DNA from 2 places in the Cupriavidus sp. 05N40 genome. Region 1 is predicted to be linked to the other one. Evidence: riboswitches for the same ligand, from Rfam matches in the RefSeq annotation. Region 1 holds a riboswitch; the other holds the start of a gene.

Region 1 (5,665 bases):
GCAGGGCGTCCACGTGCACGGCAAAGGGAAAGCGCAGATGGGACAAGCGCAGCTCGGTGCTGCTGACAAGGGCCATGCGAAGCTCAGGGGGCGCAACCGGCGCGCGGGTATCGCGCCGCTTGGGAAAAGAGGCATTGTACGGTGTCGCGGCACGCCGGACCATCATCGTGCCGGCCATTGCCTGCGCTACAGCTCCGACAGCCCGACGTGGCGCAGCCGTTCGAGGTCGGTCACGCGGATGCTCTGGTAGGAAAGATCGACCATGCCTTCGGCCGCCAGCCGGCGCAATGCCTGGTTGACGCGCTGGCGCGAGAGCCCCGTGAGCAGGCCGATTTCTTCCTGGGAAAGCTCCAGTACCGCGCTTGTGCGCGGGTAGAGCGCAGCATGGAACAGCTGCGCGATGGCCTGCGCCACGCGCGCATCCGCACCCAGCAGCCGGTCGTTCTGCACGGTTGCGATGAACTGCCCCATGCGTTCGTTGAGCTGGCGCACCACGAAGCTGGAGAAGGGCAGGCTCTCCGCCAGCAGGGTGTGGAACACCGTATCGGGCACCAGCGCGATGCGCGAGTCGCGGATGGCGATCACGTCGTAGCGGCGGGCCTCGCGCTTGATGACGCTGCCTTCGCCGCACCAGCCGCCGGCCGGCACGCCGGAGAAGGTGCAGCCGCGCCCGTCCGGCGTATACACGGCGAGCTTGATGAGTCCGTTCTCGACCCCGATCCAGTAGCGCGACGGCTCGCCCCGGCGCGCCACGAAGGCGCCCGCGGCGAAGTCCTGGACCACCACCTGCCGTGCGGCCAGCGCCTGGTGGGCCGGCGCGAGCGAGGCGTACCACTCGTGCCTGGACAGCAAGGCAGCCGGCGACGCAGGCGTGGCAGCGGGGGGTGGTGCGGGAAGGCCGGGCTGGGAGGACGCGGGTGGATGGCTGGACATTGATCTGGATTCAACCCGGAGAGCGCGCCCCGGCGGGGCACTGTCATCCGGACGACAAAGCTTTGTCGTGTGGGATGATAGCCTTGCCCTGCAAAAAGTAACAGCGACCGGCGGCGCCCGCAGCGCCAGGCGCAAGCGGAGACCAAGCAATGCCAAGCGATTTCGACACCGGCCTGGGCAAGAACCCGGCCAACCACGTTCCCCTCACGCCCATCGATTACCTGGCGCGCGCCGCCGAAGTCTATGGCGAGCGCCTGGCCATCGTGCATGGCCCGCTGCGCCAGACCTGGCGCGAGACCTACGCTCGTGCGCGGCGCCTGGCCAGCGCGCTGGCGGGCCTCGGCATCGGCCGGGGCGATACGGTGGCGGTCCTGTTGCCCAACACGCCGGCCATGGTGGAAGCGCACTTCGGCGTGCCGATGGCGGGGGCGGTGCTCAATGCGCTGAACATCCGGCTCGACGCCGCCAACCTGGTTTTCATGCTGCGTCATGGCGAGGCCAAGGTGCTGCTGGCCGATACCGAGTTCGCCGAGCTCGCGCGCCAGATCGGCAACGAAATCCCCGGCCTGAAGGTGGTGGCGGTGGCAGATGCGCTGGGCCCGCAGGACGCGCCGCGCTTTGGCGAGACCGACTACGAAACCCTGCTGGCCTCGGGCGATCCCGACTACGCCTGGCAATGGCCCGCCGACGAGTGGGACGCCATCGCCCTGAACTATACCTCGGGCACCACCGGCGACCCCAAGGGCGTGGTCTACCACCATCGCGGCGCAGCCATCAATGCCGTGTCCAACATCCTCGAGTGGGACCTGCCCAAGCACGCGGTCTACCTGTGGACGTTGCCCATGTTCCACTGCAACGGGTGGTGCTTTGCCTGGACCATCGCCGCGCGCGCCGGCATCAATGTGTGCCTGCGCAAGTTCGAGCCCAAGCTGGTGTTCGACCTGATGCGCGACGAAGGCGTGACCCATTACTGTGCCGCGCCCATCGTCCACACCGCGCTGGTCAACGCGCCGCCGGCCTGGCGCGAAGGCCTGCGCGGCCCGGTGCGCGGCATGGTGGCCGGTGCGCCGCCGCCCGCGGCGGTGCTGGCGCAGATGGAAGAAATGGGTTTCGAGCTGACCCACGTCTACGGCCTGACCGAGACCTATGGCCCGGCCGCGGTGTGCGCGGAGCAGGACGACTGGGCCGCGCTGTCGCAGGAAGACCGCGCCACCCGCAAGGCCCGCCAGGGCGTGCGCTACCACTTGCAGGCCGGGGTGGCGGTGCTCGATCCGGATTCGATGCAGCCAGTGGCCGCCGACGGCGAGGAGATCGGCGAGATCATGTTCCGCGGCAATATCTGCATGAAGGGCTATCTCAAGAACGAGAAGGCCACGCGCGAAGCCTTCGCCGGCGGATGGTTCCACACCGGCGACCTGGGCGTGCGCACGGCGGACGGCTACGTCAAGATCAAGGACCGCAGCAAGGACATCATCATCTCCGGCGGCGAGAACATCTCCAGCGTCGAGGTGGAAGACGCGCTCTACCGCCATGCGGCCGTGCTGGCCGCGGCGGTGGTGGCGCAGCCGGATGCCAAGTGGGGCGAAACGCCCTGCGCCTTCGTCGAGCTGAAAGACGGCGCCAGCGCCACGGCCGAGGAACTGATCGCGCATTGCCGCACCTTGCTGGCTGGCTTCAAGGTGCCCAAGGCCGTGTATTTCGGGCCCTTGCCCAAGACTTCGACGGGCAAGATCCAGAAGTTCGAGCTGCGCCGCAAGGTCAAGTCGGACACGGCCATCGACGTCTAGCCACGCGCGGTGGCGCCGGCCGGCGCCKCCGGGGCCGGGGGCTAGTGGACGGCCCGCTGCGCGGACGCCAGCGTCGCCGGCCGCGTCGTGCCACCGGCGGGCAGCGCGCCCGTAAAGGCGAAATCCACCTCCGGCACGCGGCCGCTGACGATGTCCGCGATCGCACGGCCCGAGCCGCAGCCGTGCGTCCAGCCAAGCGTGCCGTGGCCGGTGTTCAGGTAGAGCCCGCCGATGGCGCTGGCGCCGATATAAGGTACGTTGCCCGGCGTGGCAGGGCGCAGCCCGGTCCAGAATTTCGCCAGCTCCGGTCGGCTCATGCCCGGGAACACTTCCAGCGTGCGCCGCACGATGGCCTCGCAGCGCACCGGGTTCAGATCCATCGCATAGCCGTTGAGTTCGGCTGTGCCGGCCACGCGCAGGCGGTCGCCAAAGCGCGAGAACACCAGCTTGTACTCGTCGTCGGTCAGGCTCACGCTGGGCGCGCGCTCGCTGTCGAGCACCGGCAGCGTCACCGAATAGCCCTTGGCCGGATAGATGTCGAGCTTGACCCCGAGCGGGCGCGCCAGCATCGGGCTGAAGCTGCCCAGCGCCAGCACGTAGGCGTCCGCGCTCTCGATCTGGTAGCCGCCAGTCTCGTCGGCAATCTCCACCCCGTGCATGCTGCCGCCCTCGGCATGCAGGCGCTGCACCCGCACGCCATAGCGAAAGCGCACGCCCAGCGCTTCGCAGCGCGCGGCCAGCGCGGTGGTGAAGCGGTGCACATCGCCCGATTCATCCTCGCTGGTATAGGTGGCGCCCGCCAGACGCGGCGCGATATTCGCCAGCGCCGGCTCCAGCCGCACCACTTCGTCCGGCCCGATCACGCGGCGCTCGCAGCCCAGCTCGCGCATGATGCGCGCCGGCTCGACGGCCGCGTCGAATTCCTTCTGGCTGGTATAGAAATGCAGGATGCCGCGCGTGAGGTGGTCGTACTCGATGCCGGTCTCGGCGCGCAGCGCCTGCAGGCTGGCGCGGCTATAGGTGCCCAGGTTGAGCAGCTGGATCATGTTGTGGGTGGAGCGACTGGCCGTGCACTCGCGCAGGAACTTGAGTCCCCACGACCACTGCGCCGGATCTGCGCGCAGGCGGAACAGCAGCGGAGCATCCTCGCGCCCGAGCCAGCGCAGCATCTTCAGCGGCGCGGCCGGGTTGGCCCAAGGCTCGGCATGGCTGACCGAGATCTGCCCGCCGTTGCCAAAACTGGTTTCCCGGGCCGCGCCCGCATTGCGCTCCAGCACCACGACCTCGTGCCCGGCACGGGCCAGGTACCACGCAGACGCAACGCCGATCACGCCGGCTCCCATCACGATGACTTTCATTTCTCAGGCTCCGGATAGCAAAAAGGGGCAGGCAAGCCATCTGGCCTGCCTGCCCCCACTGTCCTTTTGCCTGAGAGATTCGCCGCACCCACCACGGGTACCGGCTTGCCCCTTCGGCGGCCGCGTGCCGCTTACCTGGTCGGTGTGCGGTCCGGCGCTCTCCAGTTTGTTCGGTTTCCAGTCTTTTGCACCTGAGCGTTTCAGGGGTACGCCTTCGGTAGAGACACCCACCTGATACGGCGGAGGTGTCTCGTTCTCCTGGAAGCCGCAACATAGCACGCGTTGCAGAGAGACTGCAAGGGCAGTATGGCGGCCCGGCGGCGCCCCGCCGCCGGGCCGCGCGCTGTAGCAAGGTTCTGTAGCAGTCTGGCCGGCCAATTTTTGGAGCCGGCGAGCTCGGGAGCAGGGCACGAGTAGCGCAGGCTTTTACAGGTGGCGGACCAATATGGCAATAGGGTTCAAGGTGCAGTGCCTGGTATCCGCGGCGTGGCACCGTTGAGTGCATCATGCAATTGCTGCTTCAGTGCTTTGCAGCGGTCGGCTACCTCTTCCGACTGCTTGCCAAGCCCGATACTGATGGCCTGGCGTTCCAGCATATCCTTCAGTTGACCAGTCAGATTTGCCGCGATGTTGTCCAGAGCCGTGTTTCCGAACCTCTCGATGGCATTGCTGGTGCCTAGCGCCGATGCTTCGGCGTGCTGTCTGAATGCAGCGCGAAGCGAGCGGCGCAGGTCCGTAACGTAGCGCCGTTTGGCATCCTCGATTTTCTCTTCCCGAAAATGCAGATAGAGGTCGAGGATGGTTGCTAGCAACGGGCTGAATGCCGCTAGTCTTCCCGATGCTCTTGTGATGAGGCCAGCTCGACGGAGAGCCTCCGTCCTGACCAGCCTTATCCCGGTGGACCCGGCAATTTCGTAGAGGAGATTGCCGAGTGCCTTTGTGCTTATCGAAGCGGCTTCCAGTCCGCCTGCTATTGGCCCGGTTGCGCTATTGACAAGCCGCGTCAGACGCAATGCCGGGCTAGCTGGGATGCGGATGGCATCCAGTGAGCCGGGTGTGCCTGGCGCGAAGCTGCCGCCGGACCACGGCATGTGGAGCGCCTGCGTTGTGCGATTCTCGAGTTGCTTCCCCGCGCCGCCAAGGATTTCGTGCAGCTGTCGCTCCATTTCGCACCAAAGCTTGCTCAAGTCCTCCTTCATCTGGTCAAGCGTGGAGGTGAAGAACGCCTGCACCTCCGGAGCCTCGGCGGTGCCGTCCAGACGTTCCATTGCTTTCGCGGCACGCCCCAGTACTGTTGAATAGACTTGCCGATGCCATAGGCGCGCGAGCGAATGCAGGTGTTCCCTTGCCTGTTCAAGCTCGGCGATTTCCTTCTGGACGCAGGCTATGCGTGCTTGCAGGCAGGGCTCGTCGCCGGATTGCATGACATCCCGCATAACGCCTTCCACAGCGCTGATGGCTGCAATCGCCCGGCTCGCCTGACCGGTCTGGTTTCCCCAGGCGGAAAGGCTGGTCACCAGCGCCGACAATCTGCTTTGCCGCAGCAGTCGCTCGCGGAAGCCGGCCGAGGCCTGCCTGGCATGGAAG
Region 2 (4,221 bases), on a different contig from region 1:
TGACGTCGTCGCTGTTGGCCGGCTTGAGCTTGAACAGCCACGCATCGAAGGCGTCGGCATTGACGCTTTCCGGCGCGGCGACGGCGGCTTCGTTGACGGCGATCACTTCGCCGGCCACCGGCGCGTAGATGTCGGAAGCGGCCTTGACCGATTCCACCACCGCCAGCGCGTCGCCTGCGCCGACCGACTTGCCCACTTCCGGCAGCTCCAGGAACACGATGTCGCCCAGCGCGTCCTGCGCGTGGTCGGTGATGCCGATGGTCAGCGTGCCGTCGGCTTCGACGCGCACCCATTCATGGGACTCGGTGTATTTCAGGTCGGCGGGGAAATTCATGGGATTCTCCAGATTCAATTTGTTTTTTCAGCGCCCGCCGGGCGGAGGCAATCCGTCGCCGGCGGGCGCGCTGTGACCGGTGCGAGCGTTCAGCTCACGAGTGCCTTGCCATTGCGCACAAACGGCAGTTTAACCACAGTCGCGGCGAGTTTGCGGTCGCGGATCTCGACCTGCACCTCGGCGCCGAGGGCAACGTCGCGCGGCAGGCGGGCAAATGCGATGGACAGGGACAGCGAAGGGCTGAAGGTGCCGCTGGTGATCTCGCCGTCGCCGGCAGTGGTGATCACCTTCTGGTGCGCCCGCAGCACGCCGCCTTTTTCACGCAGGATCAGGCCGACAAACTGCTGGGTCTGGCCGCCGGCGACGAGCGCCGCCTTGCCGGTGAAGTCGCGCTCGCTCTGCAGGTCCACGGTCCAGGCCAGGCCGGCGTTGAGCGGCGAGGTGTGGATATCCATGTCCTGGCCGTACAGGTTCATGCCGGCTTCCAGGCGCAGCGTGTCGCGCGCGCCGAGGCCGGCCGGGCGCACGCCGGCAGCGACCAGCTTCTCCCACAGGCCGGCCACGTTCGCGGCCGGCACCACCAGTTCGAAACCATCCTCGCCGGTGTAGCCGGTGCGCGCCACCATGACTTCGCCCAGGGCGGGATCCTGCACCACGATGGCGTTGAAGGGCTTGAGGGCTTCGCTGGGCTGGGTGGAGGGGAAGGCGCTCCACACCTTGGCGCGGGCGTTCGGGCCCTGCACGGCGACGATGGCCAGCGGCGCGGCGCCCGCGGGGGCGTTGTCGCCGCGGCGCGGGGTGATGGTGACGCCGCTGCCGGTGGCGGCGTTGCGCGCGGTGATCCATTCGATATCGCCGGTCGCGGTGCTGGCATTGACTACCAGGCGGAAGCGGTCCTCGGCGAAGAAGTAGACGATCAGGTCGTCGATGACSCCGCCGCTCTCGTCGAGCATGCAGGAATAAAGTGCCTTGCCCGGCGTCTGCAGCTTGTCCACATTGTTGGCCAGCAGGCCGCGCAGGAAGGCGCGCACATTGGCGCCGGCCAGGTCGACCACGCACATGTGGGAGACGTCGAACATGCCGGCGTCGGTGCGCACGGCATTGTGTTCTTCGATCTGGGAGCCGTAGTTGACCGGCATGTCCCAGCCGCCGAAGTCGACCATGCGGGCGCCGAGTGCGCGGTGGATGGCATTGAGGGGCGTGGCCTGGAGCGTCATGTAGTCCTCGGGGGAAGGCGGAAATCTCGGTTCGAAAACGAAAAAAGGGTCATCCGCCGCCAGACCCGGCGCGCCATGGCGCTGCCAGATCCGCCGCGYCGGATGACCCCTCTGTCCTCGATACCTGAGAGATTACAAGGCGGTCCGGTGGACCTGTGCCCTGCGCGCCCCTTCGGTGGGCACGCTCGCCGTCGCTTGCGCGCGTGGCGGGTGCCGCTCTCCAGAGTACGGCGTGCATCGTGTGCATATTGCAAGCCGATCCGACCAGTCCATGGTGCCTGAGAGTTTTCGGGTGATACCCCTTCGGCGGCGCAAGATCTGCGCGCTCTCCCGGCCGGATGGCGCGACTCTACAGGCAGCCCCGGTGGCTTGTCAACGCGTGGCGCGCGGCACGGCACCGGCACCCCGGGGCCGGCAACCCGGCGTGTTAACATCTGCGGCTGCTGTCGCTTGCGGGGACATCACCCCGGTGCCGCAGTCTTCACAGGCAGCCCTGGCCGCGTCGTCTTCGCCAGCCATTTCGCCATCCGCTTCCGCCACCACGCCAAACGCATGACCCACGGACTCAATCCCGCCCAATCCGAAGCCGTCCGCTATCTCGACGGCCCCTGCCTGGTGCTGGCCGGCGCCGGTTCGGGCAAGACGCGGGTGATCACGCAGAAGATCGCGCACCTGATCGAGGACAAGGGGTTCGAGCCCAAGCATATCGCCGCGGTGACCTTCACCAACAAGGCCGCCAAGGAGATGCAGGAGCGTATCGCCAAGCTGATGGAAGGCAAGACCACGCGCGAGGGCCGCCGCATTCCGCTCAAGCAGATGACGGTCAGCACCTTCCACTCGCTCGGCGTGCAGATCCTGCGCGCCGAGGCCGAGCACGTGGGGCTGAAGCCGCGCTTTTCCATCATGGACTCGGACGACTGCTTCGGCCTGGTGCAGGAGCAGCTCGCCACCACCGACAAGAAGCTGATCCGCAGCGTGCAGAGCACCATCTCGCTGTGGAAGAACGGCATGGTCGATCCAGAGACCGCCATCGCCACCGCCGAGAGCGCCGACGACCACCAGGCCGCGCTGGTCTACCGCAACTACGTGGCCACGCTCAACGCCTACCAGGCGGTGGATTTCGACGACCTGATCCGCCTGCCGGCCGAGCTGTTCGCGCGCGACGAAGCGGTGCGCATGAAGTGGCAGAACCGCCTGCGCTACTTCCTGGTCGATGAATACCAGGACACCAACGCCTGCCAGTACCAGCTGCTCAAGCTGCTGGCCGGCGGCTCGCACCTGCGCGCGCCGGCCTTCACCGCGGTGGGCGACGACGACCAGGCCATCTACGGCTGGCGCGGCGCCACGCTGGACAACCTGCGCCTGCTGCAGACCGACTTCCCCGATCTCAAGGTGGTCAAGCTGGAGCAGAACTACCGCTCCACCGTGCGCATCCTGGAGGCCGCCAACGCCGTCATCTCCAACAATCCGAAGCTGTTCGACAAGAAGCTGTGGAGCGAGCACGGCATGGGCGACCCCATCGCCATCAACCCGATGAACGACGAGGAGCACGAAGCCGAGTCGGTGGTGTTCCGGCTCTCGGCGCACAAGTTCGAGCGGCGCGCGCAGTTCCGTGACTACGCCATCCTCTACCGCGGCAACCACCAGGCGCGCCTGTTCGAGCAGATCCTGCGGCGCGAGCGCATTCCCTATGTGCTGTCGGGCGGCCAGAGCTTCTTCGACAAGGCCGAGATCAAGGACATCTGCGCCTACCTGCGCCTGATCGCCAATCCGGACGATGATCCCGCCTTCATCCGCGCCATCACCACGCCGCGCCGCGGCGTCGGCAACGCCACGCTGGAAGTGCTGGGCACCTTCGCCGGGCAGGCCAAGGTCTCGCTGTTCGAAGCGGCCATGATGGGCGGCATCGAAGGCAAGCTGCAGCCGCGCCAGCTCGAGCCGCTGCGCGTGTTCTGCGAAGCCATGGTGCGCCTGGCCGGCCGCGCCGCCAGCGATCCCGCCACCGAAGTGCTCGACGACATGATGGAAGGCATCCACTACGAGGCCTACCTGTACGACACGTTCGACGAGCGCCAGGCCCAGTCGCGCTGGACCAACACGCTCGAATTCRTCGACTGGCTCAAGCGCAAGGGCACCAAGCCCGAGGCCGCCGAGGGCGGCGAGGCCACCGGCTTCGACACCGCCGACGGCTTCGGCGACGAAGGCAAGAACCTGCTGGAGCTGACCCAGACCGTGGCGCTGATGAGCATGCTCGAAGGCCGCGAGGAAGATCCCGACGCGGTGCGCCTGTCCACGCTGCACGCCTCCAAGGGGCTGGAGTACCCGCACGTGTTCCTGGTCGGCGTGGAAGAGGGCATCCTGCCGCATTGCCGCGAGGACGAAGACCTCGGCGACGAGAAGATCGAGGAAGAGCGCCGCCTGATGTACGTCGGCATCACGCGCGCCCAGCGCAGCCTGCACATCAGCTGGTGCAAGAAGCGCAAGCGCGCGCGCGACACCTACTCCTGCGAACCTTCGCGCTTTATCGGCGAGATGAAGCTCGAGGAAGCGCCCGCGCCGGCGGACGCCACGCCCGCCATGAGCCCCAAGGACCGCCTGGCCGGCCTCAAGGCACTGCTCGGCACGCCGGGCAAGACCGCCGCGTCCTGAGCCGCACGCACGGCACGCGCG

Evidence for each region. A riboswitch is a leader RNA that binds a small molecule or an ion and turns the genes downstream of it on or off. The one in region 1 is predicted to bind glycine.
Region 2: another riboswitch for glycine. It lies ahead of gcvT (glycine cleavage system aminomethyltransferase GcvT); the one in region 1 lies ahead of AC1DO7_RS31740 (D-amino acid dehydrogenase).

The regions. Positions count from the first base shown of each region.
Region 1 is NZ_JBFTND010000186.1:387-6,051, reverse strand. It holds gene AC1DO7_RS31755 (AraC family transcriptional regulator) at 1-76, opposite strand, end outside; gene AC1DO7_RS31750 (Crp/Fnr family transcriptional regulator) at 187-933, opposite strand; gene AC1DO7_RS31745 (acyl-CoA synthetase) at 1,083-2,720, shown strand; gene AC1DO7_RS31740 (D-amino acid dehydrogenase) at 2,762-4,078, opposite strand; glycine riboswitch at 4,127-4,253, opposite strand; partial or broken gene AC1DO7_RS31735 (GTPase domain-containing protein) at 4,537-5,665, opposite strand, start outside.
Region 2 is NZ_JBFTND010000017.1:34,259-38,479, reverse strand. It holds gene gcvH (glycine cleavage system protein GcvH) at 1-334, opposite strand, end outside; gene gcvT (glycine cleavage system aminomethyltransferase GcvT) at 424-1,551, opposite strand; glycine riboswitch at 1,653-1,785, opposite strand; glycine riboswitch at 1,807-1,894, opposite strand; gene AC1DO7_RS06535 (UvrD-helicase domain-containing protein) at 2,104-4,200, shown strand.